4 regions of the Lysinibacillus sp. NPDC056959 genome follow, and region 1 is predicted to be linked to each of the others. Evidence: riboswitches for the same ligand, from Rfam matches in the RefSeq annotation. Region 1 holds a riboswitch; each other region holds the start of a gene.
The links. A riboswitch is a leader RNA that binds a small molecule or an ion and turns the genes downstream of it on or off. The one in region 1 is predicted to bind thiamine pyrophosphate.
Positions count from the first base shown of each region.

Region 2: it holds a riboswitch for thiamine pyrophosphate, as region 1 does, so the genes downstream of both, thiM (hydroxyethylthiazole kinase) here and thiC (phosphomethylpyrimidine synthase ThiC) in region 1, are expected to answer to the same signal.
Region 3: it holds a riboswitch for thiamine pyrophosphate, as region 1 does, so the genes downstream of both, thiW (energy coupling factor transporter S component ThiW) here and thiC (phosphomethylpyrimidine synthase ThiC) in region 1, are expected to answer to the same signal.
Region 4: it holds a riboswitch for thiamine pyrophosphate, as region 1 does, so the genes downstream of both, thiT (energy-coupled thiamine transporter ThiT) here and thiC (phosphomethylpyrimidine synthase ThiC) in region 1, are expected to answer to the same signal.

Region 1 covers NZ_JBHURE010000033.1:19,221-22,411, reverse strand. Annotated here, with positions in the region: gene thiC (phosphomethylpyrimidine synthase ThiC) at 1-1,244, opposite strand, end outside; TPP riboswitch at 1,568-1,682, opposite strand; gene ACFTQ7_RS22790 (AEC family transporter) at 1,907-2,836, opposite strand; gene ACFTQ7_RS22785 (S-layer protein) at 3,116-3,191, shown strand, end outside.
Region 2 covers NZ_JBHURE010000025.1:24,688-27,878, forward strand. Annotated here, with positions in the region: gene thiE (thiamine phosphate synthase) at 1-398, opposite strand, end outside; gene thiD (bifunctional hydroxymethylpyrimidine kinase/phosphomethylpyrimidine kinase) at 388-1,212, opposite strand; gene thiM (hydroxyethylthiazole kinase) at 1,212-1,967, opposite strand; TPP riboswitch at 2,053-2,151, opposite strand; gene mbcS (acyl-CoA synthetase MbcS) at 2,395-3,191, shown strand, end outside.
Region 3 covers NZ_JBHURE010000001.1:339,902-343,092, reverse strand. Annotated here, with positions in the region: gene ACFTQ7_RS01595 (VWA domain-containing protein) at 1-966, shown strand, start outside; gene thiW (energy coupling factor transporter S component ThiW) at 1,240-1,737, opposite strand; TPP riboswitch at 1,839-1,946, opposite strand; gene ACFTQ7_RS01585 (MFS transporter) at 2,013-3,191, opposite strand, start outside.
Region 4 covers NZ_JBHURE010000013.1:74,146-77,336, reverse strand. Annotated here, with positions in the region: gene ACFTQ7_RS15375 (DUF7010 family protein) at 1-244, opposite strand, end outside; gene thiT (energy-coupled thiamine transporter ThiT) at 592-1,152, opposite strand; TPP riboswitch at 1,283-1,390, opposite strand; gene ACFTQ7_RS15365 (magnetosome magnetite crystal formation protein family) at 1,517-1,849, shown strand; gene ACFTQ7_RS15360 (AAA family ATPase) at 2,056-3,191, opposite strand, start outside.

The DNA.
Region 1 (3,191 bases):
TTACATACCTCTAACTGCTTGTCCATATTTTCTTTAATAAGATGCATCGGCACATGCCCTGGTCCTTCTACCATCACCTGTACATCATGCTCCCAGGCAATTTGCGTTAATTCCCCTAGCGTTTCCAGCTCCGCAAACTGAGCCTCATCATTTGCATCTGCAATAGAACCAGGACGTAAACCATCACCTAAAGAGAAGGCAACATCATAGGTTTTCATAATTTCGCAGATTTCTTCAAAATGAGTATATAAGAAGCTCTCTTGATGGTGATATAAACACCATTGCGCCATAATCGAGCCTCCTCGAGACACTATGCCAGTTACACGATTAGCCGTTAATGGCACATAGCGTAGCAATACCCCTGCATGAATCGTGAAGTAATCTACACCTTGCTCTGCTTGTTCGATTAACGTATCACGATATACCTCCCACGTTAAATCCTCTGCCACACCATTTACTTTTTCTAGCGCTTGATAAATCGGCACCGTTCCTACTGGCACCGCAGCATTACGGATAATCCATTCACGCGTCGTATGAATATGCTTACCCGTCGATAAATCCATAATGTTATCAGCACCCCAGCGTGTAGCCCACGTCATTTTTTCTACCTCTTCTGCAATAGAGGATGACACCGCTGAATTTCCAATATTGGCGTTAATTTTCACGTGGAAGTTGCGTCCAATAATCATTGGCTCTGCCTCAGGGTGATTAATATTAGATGGCAAAATTGCACGCCCCGCCGCGATCTCTGAGCGCACGAACTCGGGATCCATATTTTCACGAATCGCTACAAACTCCATTTCTGGAGTAATAATTCCCTTTCGTGCATAGTGAAGCTGCGTTACATTTTTGCCTTTTTTCGCACGTAAAGGCCTTCTAGATAAATCCGGAAATACATTTTCATTCATTCGTGGATCATTAGCTTTGCGGAATCCATTATCTTCTGGCTTGATCGTACGACCTTCGTATTCTTCAACGTCACCTCGTTCTTTGATCCATGCACTACGTAAAGCTGGTAATCCTTTCGTAATGTCCACCTTATGTGCAGGATCAGTGTACGGGCCACTCGTATCATAAACACGCACTGGTGCATTTTCCTCTTCACCAAAGCTTCCTGTCGTCGGACTCAAAGCAATCTCACGCATTGGCACTAAAATATCTGGTCGAGAACCTTCTACGTAAACTTTTTTACTTCCTTCAAAACTTGACATAATCGTAATATTCTTTTCGCTAACTGTTGTCATAAACTACTTCGCTCCCTTTTATATTAATATAAGGACCGAATCTAGCTCACCCAACAAAAATCAATTTCGCCTTGGCGTAATTGCGTCCGGATTTTGAATTGTGCCCGCACAATTCATTCCTTTTAAAATCCGTGACATCCGCCGGAGGCTTGTCTTCATTCAGCAGGCGTTTGGGCACCTACTAGTTAGGAAGCTTCACCGCATACATCTCATCACCTGGAAAGATAGGAGTCTTCTGCTGAATGAAGACAAAAAGCCGAATCCAAAAAAATTTTGGATCCGGCTAAGAATGTAAAGGTATAGTTATTGCAAATAACGTAGTGTGCAATAATGGTTAACTTTCCCACGCTGGTATGAGCCAGATCAGGTCCAAAGGGTCAAGAAACCTCTATGCGTTTCCCTCTCAGCCTGACTCATCAGACTCCCCTAGTTAATACTATTAAGTTTGATGCTAGTGTAGCAGATATTGCTAATAGATGGAAGCTTCATTTGATTATTTTTGGCACATTCATCAAGAATCAGCGTCAGATTAGACTTTGGCGCACAACTTCACGTTATCTGATGAATTCATATACTTTGAAGATTTATCGGAACAAAATCTCATTTTATCGGAACAATTTCAGTTTTTATCAACTATGGACAATCAAATGAGCACCTAGCCATTAGGTAAACAACAACTCCGCTACATAAATCACAATTGTCACTGTAATACAGCTCACAATCGTTGAAAATAAAACTGTTTGTGCAGCAGTTGCCGATTCTACGTCATATTCTAATGCCAGACTGGAACTATTTCGCGATGTCGGGAACGAACTAGCTATAAAAAGTGATTGTGCCACGACACCGTCAAGACCAAGAGCAAAAATGATAAGCAATGCTACGGCAGGCCCTATGATTAATCGTGTAAAACAACTAATGTATACCATCTTATTAAACATAGATTTTATTTCAAGTTGGGATAGCTGTGCCCCTAAAGTTATTAATGCTACAGCGATAAAGCCATCTGCCACATGATCTATCGGAATTTTTACGAACTGCGGTATAGGGATTTTAAAATAGTTCATAGTAACGCCAATAATAAGTGCATGAATAATAGGCATTTTGAGGAAATCCTTCAAAATTGACATACCTGATTTTGTTGAAGAAATTAAATTGTACAAGCCGTAAGTATACGTCGTCATATTTTGAAATATAACGAGAATAACTTGAATCGCTACCCCAATCGGCTGAGTCACGAAAATCATTTGGGCAACTGGAATACCATAGTTGCCTGAATTAATGAGGACAACGCTATTTTTAAACACCGCAGCCTCTGTTTTTACTAAACCGAGCCCCTTTGCTAGAAAGTGACTAAGGACCATTTGGCTTCCGATAAAGAGCAGAATAAAAAACGCAACTTCCCCTAGCACAGACAATTCTATACTCGTTTCATATAAATTCACAAAAACAGCTGCTGGCATAAAGCAGTATGTAATAAGTTGAGATAGCGCCTTTAAATTAAAACGAAATTTCCTTTGCAAAACTGCGCCAAGTACTAGAAGCACTAAAATCGGAGCTACAATTTGAAAGAAAATCATACCGAGATACACCATAGTGTTGTCCCCCTTCCCTCTCCTATAGTAGTGCTGTTTGTAAACTCGGTCAATGTACTTCAGCGTTCACTCATCCTGTCTTTTTCATCATGTCCAAACAATAGCAAAGGCTCTCGGAAGGATGATTTACCCTCTCAAACTACGAGTTATTAAAATAATTGAAGAAAAAAGGCCTATTATTTCATTAAATTAATATAGTAAAATACCCCATTTGCGCACTAAACCGAAGAAATATATGATATATTATCCATTAAATACAATGATTGGAGCGACAAAAAAATGAAGAATAAAGTATTTTCTACTTTTATGGCTACCGCTATTACAGCAACCTTAATTGTGCCTGTATCAACTGCGA
Region 2 (3,191 bases), on a different contig from region 1:
GGACCAATTCCTACATAGTCAGCACCATATTGTAAAGCAGTTTTTAATTCCGCTTGAGAATGAACAGAAACACCTAGTATCATGTTGCCAATTTTTTCACGTACCATTGACACAGGAAAATCTTCTTGGCCAATATGAACGCCATCTGCTCTAAGTTTTATAGCGAGCTCTACATCATCATTAATAATAAACGGAACATGATACTGTTGACAGAGGTTTTGACATTTACGAGCAAAATTTTCATAGGCTTGTCCAGTAAGGGGATTTGGCCCTTTTTCACGGTATTGAAACATAGTAATTCCAGATTGGAGAGCTTTTTCTAATACGGTTAGTGGCTCCTGATTGAAAACATTACCTGTACCCATAATAAAATATAGCTGTAAATCGTCACGTTTCATGAATGATCACCTCGCAGGAATCCTTATACTGTTGATAAGCAAAATGATTTGTTGGACCATGGCCATTCCCAATGGATAAATCATGAGTTATTGCTAATTGAATAAATTTTTTAGCTTCCTCAATTGCCATTTCTATAGGTAGCCCAAGACCAAGAAAAGCAGTTAATGCAGCGGAAAATGTACATCCTGTACCATGCGTGTTTTTTGTTGTAATACGAGTAGATTGCATAGAAAATGATCGACCATCTTGAAAAAATACATAATCAGTAGCATAACATTTATCCTCTACATGACCGCCCTTCATAACGACGCATTGAACGCCTGTCTGTAATAAGATCTGGGCTACTTCGTTAATATCTGCTATAGAATTAATTTTTCTTCCGGAAAGGGTTTCGGCCTCAGGAATGTTTGGCGTTACAATTGTTGCTAAAGGTAGCAAATGTTTTCGTAATGCCTCAATTGCTTCTTGTTGTAATAAGCTCTCGCCACCTTTTGCGATCATAACAGGATCTACAATAAGGGGAATATTTACTTCGGCTAAAATATGTGCAATTGATTGGATGATTTCGGAGGAAAACAACATTCCTGTTTTAATAGCACTAATTGAAAAATCCTCGATTAGCGCTTTCAGTTGTTTTTCAACAAAGCTCACTTCAATTGGTAAAACATCTGATACACCCAAAGTATTCTGGGCCGTTAAAGCTGTAATGACAGACGTTCCAAATACTTTTAATTCCTGGAATGTTTTTAAATCAGCTTGTATACCTGCACCGCCGCCACTATCTGAACCGGCAATTGTCGTTACAATATGCATTATTCTTCACCTTCCTTTGAAAGGCGATGTAGTTCATTCAATACAGCAATTTGAAAATCGCCAATGAATCGAGTAGAAGAAGCGGCTTTTTCTGCTAATTTTTTATAAAGCGATAATGTTTCTAGTAATTGGTCAAACGGTTGAGCTCCTGCGGTGAAGGAGGCACAACATAGTGCACTCAATAAGCAACCAGTTCCAGTAACTTCTGTCATTTGTAAATTTCCACCCGTAACCCATTGCTGATGTTTGCCATCAGTAATAAAATCCTTTTCACCGGTCACAATAACAATACAATTGTATAGTTGAGCTATTTTCTGTGCCTCTAGTTCTATAGAAATTGAACCACTACCACTATCTACGCCTTTTTGTTGCCAGTCTACATTGGCAATTGCTGCAAGCTCTCCGATATTACATCGAATTGCCGCAAATTTTATTTCCTCCAATAATTGCTGTACTGTTTGTTTCCGGTAAGTCGTTGCACCTGCTGCAACAGGATCTAAAACAACCGGAATGCCAAGAACATTTGCTTTTTTCCCTGCAAGTAACATGGATTCTTTCATTCGCTCATTAAGGGTCCCGATATTGATCAATAAACCTGAGGCGATTGTGACCATTTCTTCAACTTCATGACCGTCATCAGCCATGACTGGTGAAGCGCCTACTGCTAATAAGCCATTTGCTTGGAAATTAGCAACAACATAATTCGTCATGCAATGAATAAGTGGATTTTGTTTACGGATCGTTTGGAATATCAATTTAAGTCCTCCTCGTTGGATGGACGTAAGCGTGCAAAAAAGGCTCTTTGCGTGCAAAAAACACGTAAAAGAGCCTTTCATCAGTAAGTCGATGTGAATTGCTCCCTACGTCAGTATTAACTAACAGGTTCAAAGGGTCAGGTTTTACCTTCTCAACTCTAATTGAGTCCCCCTGCAATTATGCTTTTAGTTGACCAAAATGTACCATATTATTCATTCACGTTCAATAGGGAGTTTTTTATTTTTATTCAGCAATTCTGTGCGAAAGCGATGATTACGCCAAGTTGAAATAAATAGAAGCAATACGTGACTGATGCCATATAGCGGGGCATGATAGTTGTCACGACTTTAATGAATTAGAGTGAATTCCATTGAAAATGATAAAAATTGAGTTTTATAATGGGCGTAACAAAAGGGGGCAATTGCCATGAAACGAGAAGATTTAATCGCACCAGAATGGTATAACATTTCAGAGGAAATTGAAAAGTATGCACAGGATCCTACCAAAAATGCATTATTAATTTATAGCGAAGACGAGGAAATTCAGTACTTATCATATACAACTTTACTTGAAAAGGCGAATCAGGCAGCACATGTATTTACCTCCCAAGGTTTAAAAAAAGGCGATGTTATTTTAGTCATGGTACCGAGGTCAGTGGAAGCATATATCGTATATATTGCAGCTTTGAAGGCAGGGTTAACGATTATTCCTAGTTCAGAAATGCTGAGAACTAAAGATATTGAATATCGAATCAATCATGCCGATGCAAAAGGAGTTGTTGCATTTGAGCCTTATATTGAACAATTTGATAATGTGGAAAATTTACAAGCAATAAAGCAATTTGTCATTGGTCATGCACATGAGCCTTGGCAACCGTTGCTTGAAAAAATGCAAGGCCAACCAACATCTTATATAAGCTCTACTCCAACTAAGTGTACAGACATTGCATTTTTAGCATATACAAGTGGTACAACAGGCAATCCAAAGGCAGCGGTACATACACATAGCTGGGGTTACGCACACTTGCGAACTACTGCGCCAAATTGGTTAGGGGTTCAAGAGGGTGACATTGTTTGGGCAACAGCAGCTCCAGGCTGGCAAAAATGGATTTGGAGTCCGTTCCTCGCTACTTTAGGAAGTGGTGCAACAGCATTTGTATACAAAGGTCACTTTGATGCGGCAACTTACTTTGCACTGATTGAAAAATTCAATATTAATATTCT
Region 3 (3,191 bases), on a different contig from region 1:
CTTGAAGCACTCAGTGAGATGGGGAGTGGGCGTTTTTACGATGTTGTTGATGAGCAGACGATTCCCTCTATTTTATCTCGTGAAACTGCTATGATTTCACGCACATATATTGAAGATAACCCATTTTACCCATCTATATTTAATGCATCTGGCTGGAATACGCTATTTACAAATGGGGTACCTAAAATGAATGCTTATATAGGTACGACAGCAAAGCAGGGGGCCACTGTTATCGCAGAAAGTGAGAAGGAAGATCCTGTACTTGCAGAATGGCAATATGGCCTTGGCAAAACATATGCCTTTACTTCTGATTCGACAGGAAAATGGACGGGAGACTGGGCAAGATGGCAAAATTGGGGTACATTTTGGCAAACGCTTATTTCAAAAATGCTACCAAGCTATAACGATGTTGCCTACGATGTACGTCTAGAATCAGACGGCTCCTTTGTTATTACTGACCCAACAAATGAAGCGGCATTCTTAGATATTGTTGCTGTCAATGAAGCGGGTGAAGAACTTGAAACACAGCTTGAGGCAATTTCAGCATCACAAGTTCGAGCAGTCGTGCAAGCAGAACCAGGACTCATCTTCTTCCGCATTACCGATGAAGAACAAGCTATTTACCAGGCTGGCTTAAGTGTACCTTATAGTGTTGAATATGAATTACGTCCAGTGAACGATAAGCTAATCAAAGAACTAACAAAGCAAACAGGCGGCTCTGTTTTGAAAGAACCGAGCGAAGTATTCCGTGAATTTACTAAAAAAGGAGCGGAACGCCAAAATATCGCAACATGGCTTATATTAGCAGGGATGCTACTATTCTTCATTGATATTACCATTAGACGCTTTGGTTGGGGTTTCCTAACAAGACCGAAGAAAAAAGATCAGCGTGTAGAGGAAAAACCAATACAGGCAGAGGACACAAATGTTGCCCAGCTATTAAAGGGCATGAAAAAACGACATTAGCAATTTAAAAACGATGGTTCAACGCTTTATAGCAATGAGCCATCGTTTTTTGTCATTTCAAGGCTATCATCAATAGTTGGATGACATTTACAAAGTGGGTGGTGAAAATAGGGAATATATAATTCCTGCAAACTATTAGTGCGGTCAGATATACTTTATTTTCCAAAATATTCCGATAAGTCGATGCAACATTCCGATAAAATCTGAAATTGTTCCGATAAAACAGAAATTCATTCCGATAAATCACTCATCCCTTCAAAAAGGATTTATGAATTATAAAAGAGTATTAAGGTTAGTTACAAATACAGTTTTACGTAAATTGCTAGCAACGACAATGCCTAATACAGCACCAATAGTACTTGAAGTTAAAAAGGCTGGCATAAAAAATAAAGCAGCTACAGATGTCCCCATTAATAAATGTGCGTAAGGTACGGCAATGAGTGAGGCAATAATACCTGTTCCAAACATTTCACCGATACCTGCGAGCCATTGTTTGCCGCTGTATTTATAGGCAAGAGCTGCACATAAAGCACCAATAACACTGCCGGGTATAGCTAATAATGAGCCTGTGCCTGTGAAAATACGAATAATGGCTGTGATAAAGGCGATCATAACGGTAGGCACTGGTCCAAGAATGATCGCGCCAATTACATTAATGGCATGCTGTACAGGGTAGGCACGCGCAATGCCTGTTGGTATTGAAACGAAGGTAGAACATGCTACGGCAATTGCTACTAATAAGGCCATGATTGTTAATTTTCGAATTGACATAATTTCCACTCCTATTTAGTATTTAGTGAATCGCTAATTAACCAGAAAAAAAGCCGCTCCCTAAAAGCATTAGGAAGCGGCCTTGCATTTAAAATAGCAAAAAGCAAGTGTCGCCACTTCCCTCCGCTAGTGTGAACTAGATCAGGTTCAAAGGGTCCGTATATGACAATATACGTCTCAGCCTTTTAAAGACTCCCCTAGTGGTAAACATTTAATTGTTAGTTTTTCTCCTAATAATGTAGCACACTACTAAAAATAGTCAATAACTTTTCAGACTAATTTGAATCAGGATGCATAAGGTGTGGTGCTTTTTTCATTGTCCAAATAAGGGCAAGGAAGAAGCAAGCCATTAAAATAATAGACCCGAAAATATAAGGACTGTTCATATTCCAATCGAATAACATACCTGCTAAAGCTGGACCAATCATATTACCAAGACTCATATACGCATTATTCAGACCAGCTGCATAGCCTTGTTCATTTTCAGCAAGCTTTGAAATCAGTGTGTTGACAGCTGGGCGAATCAATGTCGTAGCTGTAGAGAAGATTGTCGCTACAATTAAAATAAGTGCAAACCCAGATGCGAATAATATTAAGAAAATCGAAACGGCTGCAATAAATAAATTGACTAACACTACTTTCATTTCGCCGAAGCGATTAAACAGCGGTGTAATAACAAACATCTGTACAACAACACCAAAAGCGCCGCCCATTACTAATATAATGGCGATATCAGTAGGTGTGTAATTAAACTTTTCTGTAACAAATAATGATAATGTTGTTTGGAAGTTAGCAATTCCGAAAGAGAATACAAGCATGATAATTAGCATGACAAAATAAGGCATTTGGACTGAACGGGCCATCTGCTTTACAAGATTATCCTGCTTCTGCGCCTTTTTCGCTGTGTTCGGTTTTGTAGCAGGTAATAAAAAGAACGATAAAATAGCTGCTAAGATAGCTGCAAATCCAGCAGTATAAAATGGAAAATGTAAACTAACTTTTGAGAGGAATCCACCGATACCTGGTCCAATCATAAAACCAAAGGACATTGCTGCCCCTATCATCCCCATACCTTTTCCGCGTTCCTCGTACGTTGTGACGTCAGCCACAAATGCCATTATAGGAGGTGCTACAAATGCAGATCCAAGGCCACCTAAAAAGCGTGCCAAGAAGAGCATCCACACATCTGTAGATAGCCCGAAACCAATTTGTGCAAGTCCTGTAACTATAAGACCGAAAATAATGAGATTTTTACGACCGTATTGATCGGAAAGATTCCCAGCAATTGGAGAAAAAACAAATTGTGCTAAGGCGAACGTTGCAATCAACATGCCAAGTACTTGTCCTGCAGCACCAAATAGTTTTAAATACTCAGGCATGACAGGAATAATAATTCCGATACTCCCCATTGCGATAAACATATTAAACATTAAAATATATAAAGCCGCCTTATT
Region 4 (3,191 bases), on a different contig from region 1:
AGCCTGCTAGTAAGCCAATTGTGAAGGGCAGGTATTCAGGTATTTTCATATACACAATTATAAATACAGGTATATAAAAAGCTTGAGGAGCTGCTACTATCCCACTTAAAGTACCTAAAGGGTTGTCAGTAGAGAGTAAATTAACCCCCAGAATTTTACTAATGACCATCCCAATAGGAAAAATGACACCTAAGCCAAATATCCAAATCAACCGTACAGCTTCTATTGGGAAAACTAAGGGCATTAGGGTGAAAATTAAAAAGACAACGGCGCCAGAAAGCAAAATGGGGTATCTTTTTTTGCTTCAAATATAATTTCTTTTTGTAAATTTTCAAGTGTTTTATCCATTAACGCACTCCCTTTCGTAAAATCGGCAAAAGATTTATATAATATACCATCCTCCAACTATTTTTACCATTGATTATTCAATAAAGTAATTTTTGGAATAATTGAAAGCTGTGTAGAAATTGCTTAGGAAGGGAAATTTAATTACTGCACAGTTTCTTGATTTAATCTGCCTTTATGTTTTAATAGCAACAATCTTTAACAGTCTAAAAATAAAACCCTTCACTCATGTGAAGGGCATAATAATTATGATTTTCGTTGCATTAATTGAGGTGCTGCCGTAAATAACAGAACACCGACAATCGCTGTTAAAATCGTTGCTGGTAGCATATATGTTCCATTATAGATGATTGAATAAACCCATGCATTTTGATCGCCAGCATACTCTGCGAAAAATACAGCGCCCCCAATGGTATGCGCTGCATAACGTAAAAAGCCCGCTAATACCGTTCCTAAAATAATATAAAGAGCCATTTTCTTTTTGTTTAAATCTTTTGCAGCCTCAAGCACTGGTCCACGTACAACGGCCGCTAAGCCAACTACTGTAAAGGCAACACCATAATCAAGTGTTCCTTGAAGCCAATGTATAATATAGGCGCCAAACATTGTTTGCATAATACCAATAAGTAAACCCGTTACCATGCCTGGAATAAGACCCCAGCGAAATGCTATTAACATTATTGGCACCATTACGAGACTAACAGAGCCTCCTTGTGCCCATACTTTAAAGGAAACCTGATCGAGCACAAGGCCAATCGCTGCGAATATCGCAATTTCCACAAGCATTAATAGTTTTTTATTGTCCATAATTATTCTCTCCTTTGTTCCGATGTAGGATACAAGAGCAGGAATAGAAATCAGTTGGCAAATATGTCCCTATCTAGCATCAATAAAGATAAAAAAACGATGCCAGGACAGAGCCTCACATCGTAAAAGTGTCGGTTTCTATCCACATCCCTACGCAAGCGTTAACTTACAGGTTCAAAGAGTTAAGGCATTACGTGCCCAGTCTCAGCTGACATCATCAGCTCCCCTTGTGGTCGTTACATCTTAATTTAGTTTAACAACCTCATTGTACGCAAACACTGTAACGATTACAACCTCTTCCACATTAATTTTTTTGAAACTTTACTGTTTTTCATGCGTAAATATTTAAAAAGGAGGTACAACTATGGAGAACAAAAAAATTTTATCTGCCTTTAGTTATCTAAGTATCTTTTTTGCACCCTTTATTGTGCCATTAGTCGTTTACTTTGTTTCAAAAGATAACGACGTAAAGAGTCATTCTCTTCGAGCACTAATATCACATTTAATCCCAGTCGCATTTGGAATAATATTTTTTGCAGTCTTTATTTTCTCAACTTTATCATTCAACACTTTTGAACCAGATTCAGGTAGTAGTTCTTTTCTTATCATTTGGTTAGTTTCATTTGTGATTTACATTCTTGCTTCAATCGGAATTGTCATTTGGAATATTATTCAAGCAGTTCGCGTTATCCGATAAGTTTCATTTCAACCTTGAACAGAGAGTACTAAAAGGAGCTGTTATTTTTTGAAAGTATCTAAAGTTGTCAAAACCGCCGTAAAATTAGCACCGATCGTTATTCCAATTGTTAAAAAAGTAATCGCTGCAAAAAAAGGAACAAATCCTACCGTAACTAAAAAGTAATAAAAAGGCGTATTTCCACACATCGGAAATACGCCTCTTTTTTATTTCACTTCAAAATATGTTTGACTATGTCCGTTCATTGTTTTTTCAACATGCAACACTGCAGGCATTGTAGCTTTTAACTCTGCAACGTGTGAAATGACGCCAATCATGCGTCCAGAATCTTGTAAATCAATAAGAGTATCAATCGCCTTATTTAATGCCTCTTCATCAAGAGAACCAAAGCCCTCATCAATAAACATTGTTTCAATACGGATATTACCTTGAAAGCTTTGAATGACATCTGCCATCCCAAGGGCAAGACTTAAAGAAGCATTAAACTTTTCTCCCCCTGATAATGTTTTTACATCACGTAATTGGTCTGTATAGGCATCATACACATCTAGCCCAAGTCCACTTTGCTTAGCATGCTTTTCTAAACGATCTGAACGTCGTAGCTCAAATTGACCGTTGGATAAATGATAAAGCCGGACATTTGCTGCCTCTGTAATTTTATCTAAATAATTGATTTGAATATAACGCTCAAAGGACAGCTTTTTCGCATTTTGCCCATTTAACATTGCATAAAGTTCCTTTACTCGTCCCGCCTCTTTTTCAAGTAAGCGTATTTCCAGCTCTGCTTCCTCTACTTTTTCGATAAAGTCTGCGCAAGCTTTCGCAAATCCTTCCATCTGCTGCAATACTTTAAAGGCTTCCTCATAGGTTACACGAAGCACCTCTAATTTTTCTTCCATTGCCGTTAAATCTTGTTTCTCTTGTCCTTTAAGGTGCTTCGCTCCCTCAGTAATTTGTACCTGTAATGTGTGGATTTGCATAGCATAATCACTGCAAGCCTTCCGTAAAGCTTCTATTTGCGACACGCTACGCTTTCCAGTAGCAAATTCTTCATAGCTTTCAAAGCCGGCTTCCTTCATACTTACTGAAAATTGCTCGCGCTTTTCATCCATTTTCAGCTTTAACTCCTCAAAAGCCTGTTTCGATATTTCGACGGTCATTCTAGCATTATTTGCTGCTTCCTTGGCAGTTTGCAAACTTTGTTGGCTGATAGTCCACGCAGTGTGTAAGGCAACCTTTTGAGAACCTATATGAGCAATTGCCTGCTTCAATGCATGTAGCGTCGTAAGATTTTCTGGAATATATTTTTGCTGTTCTTCTACAACTGCTTGTTGTTTAGTCA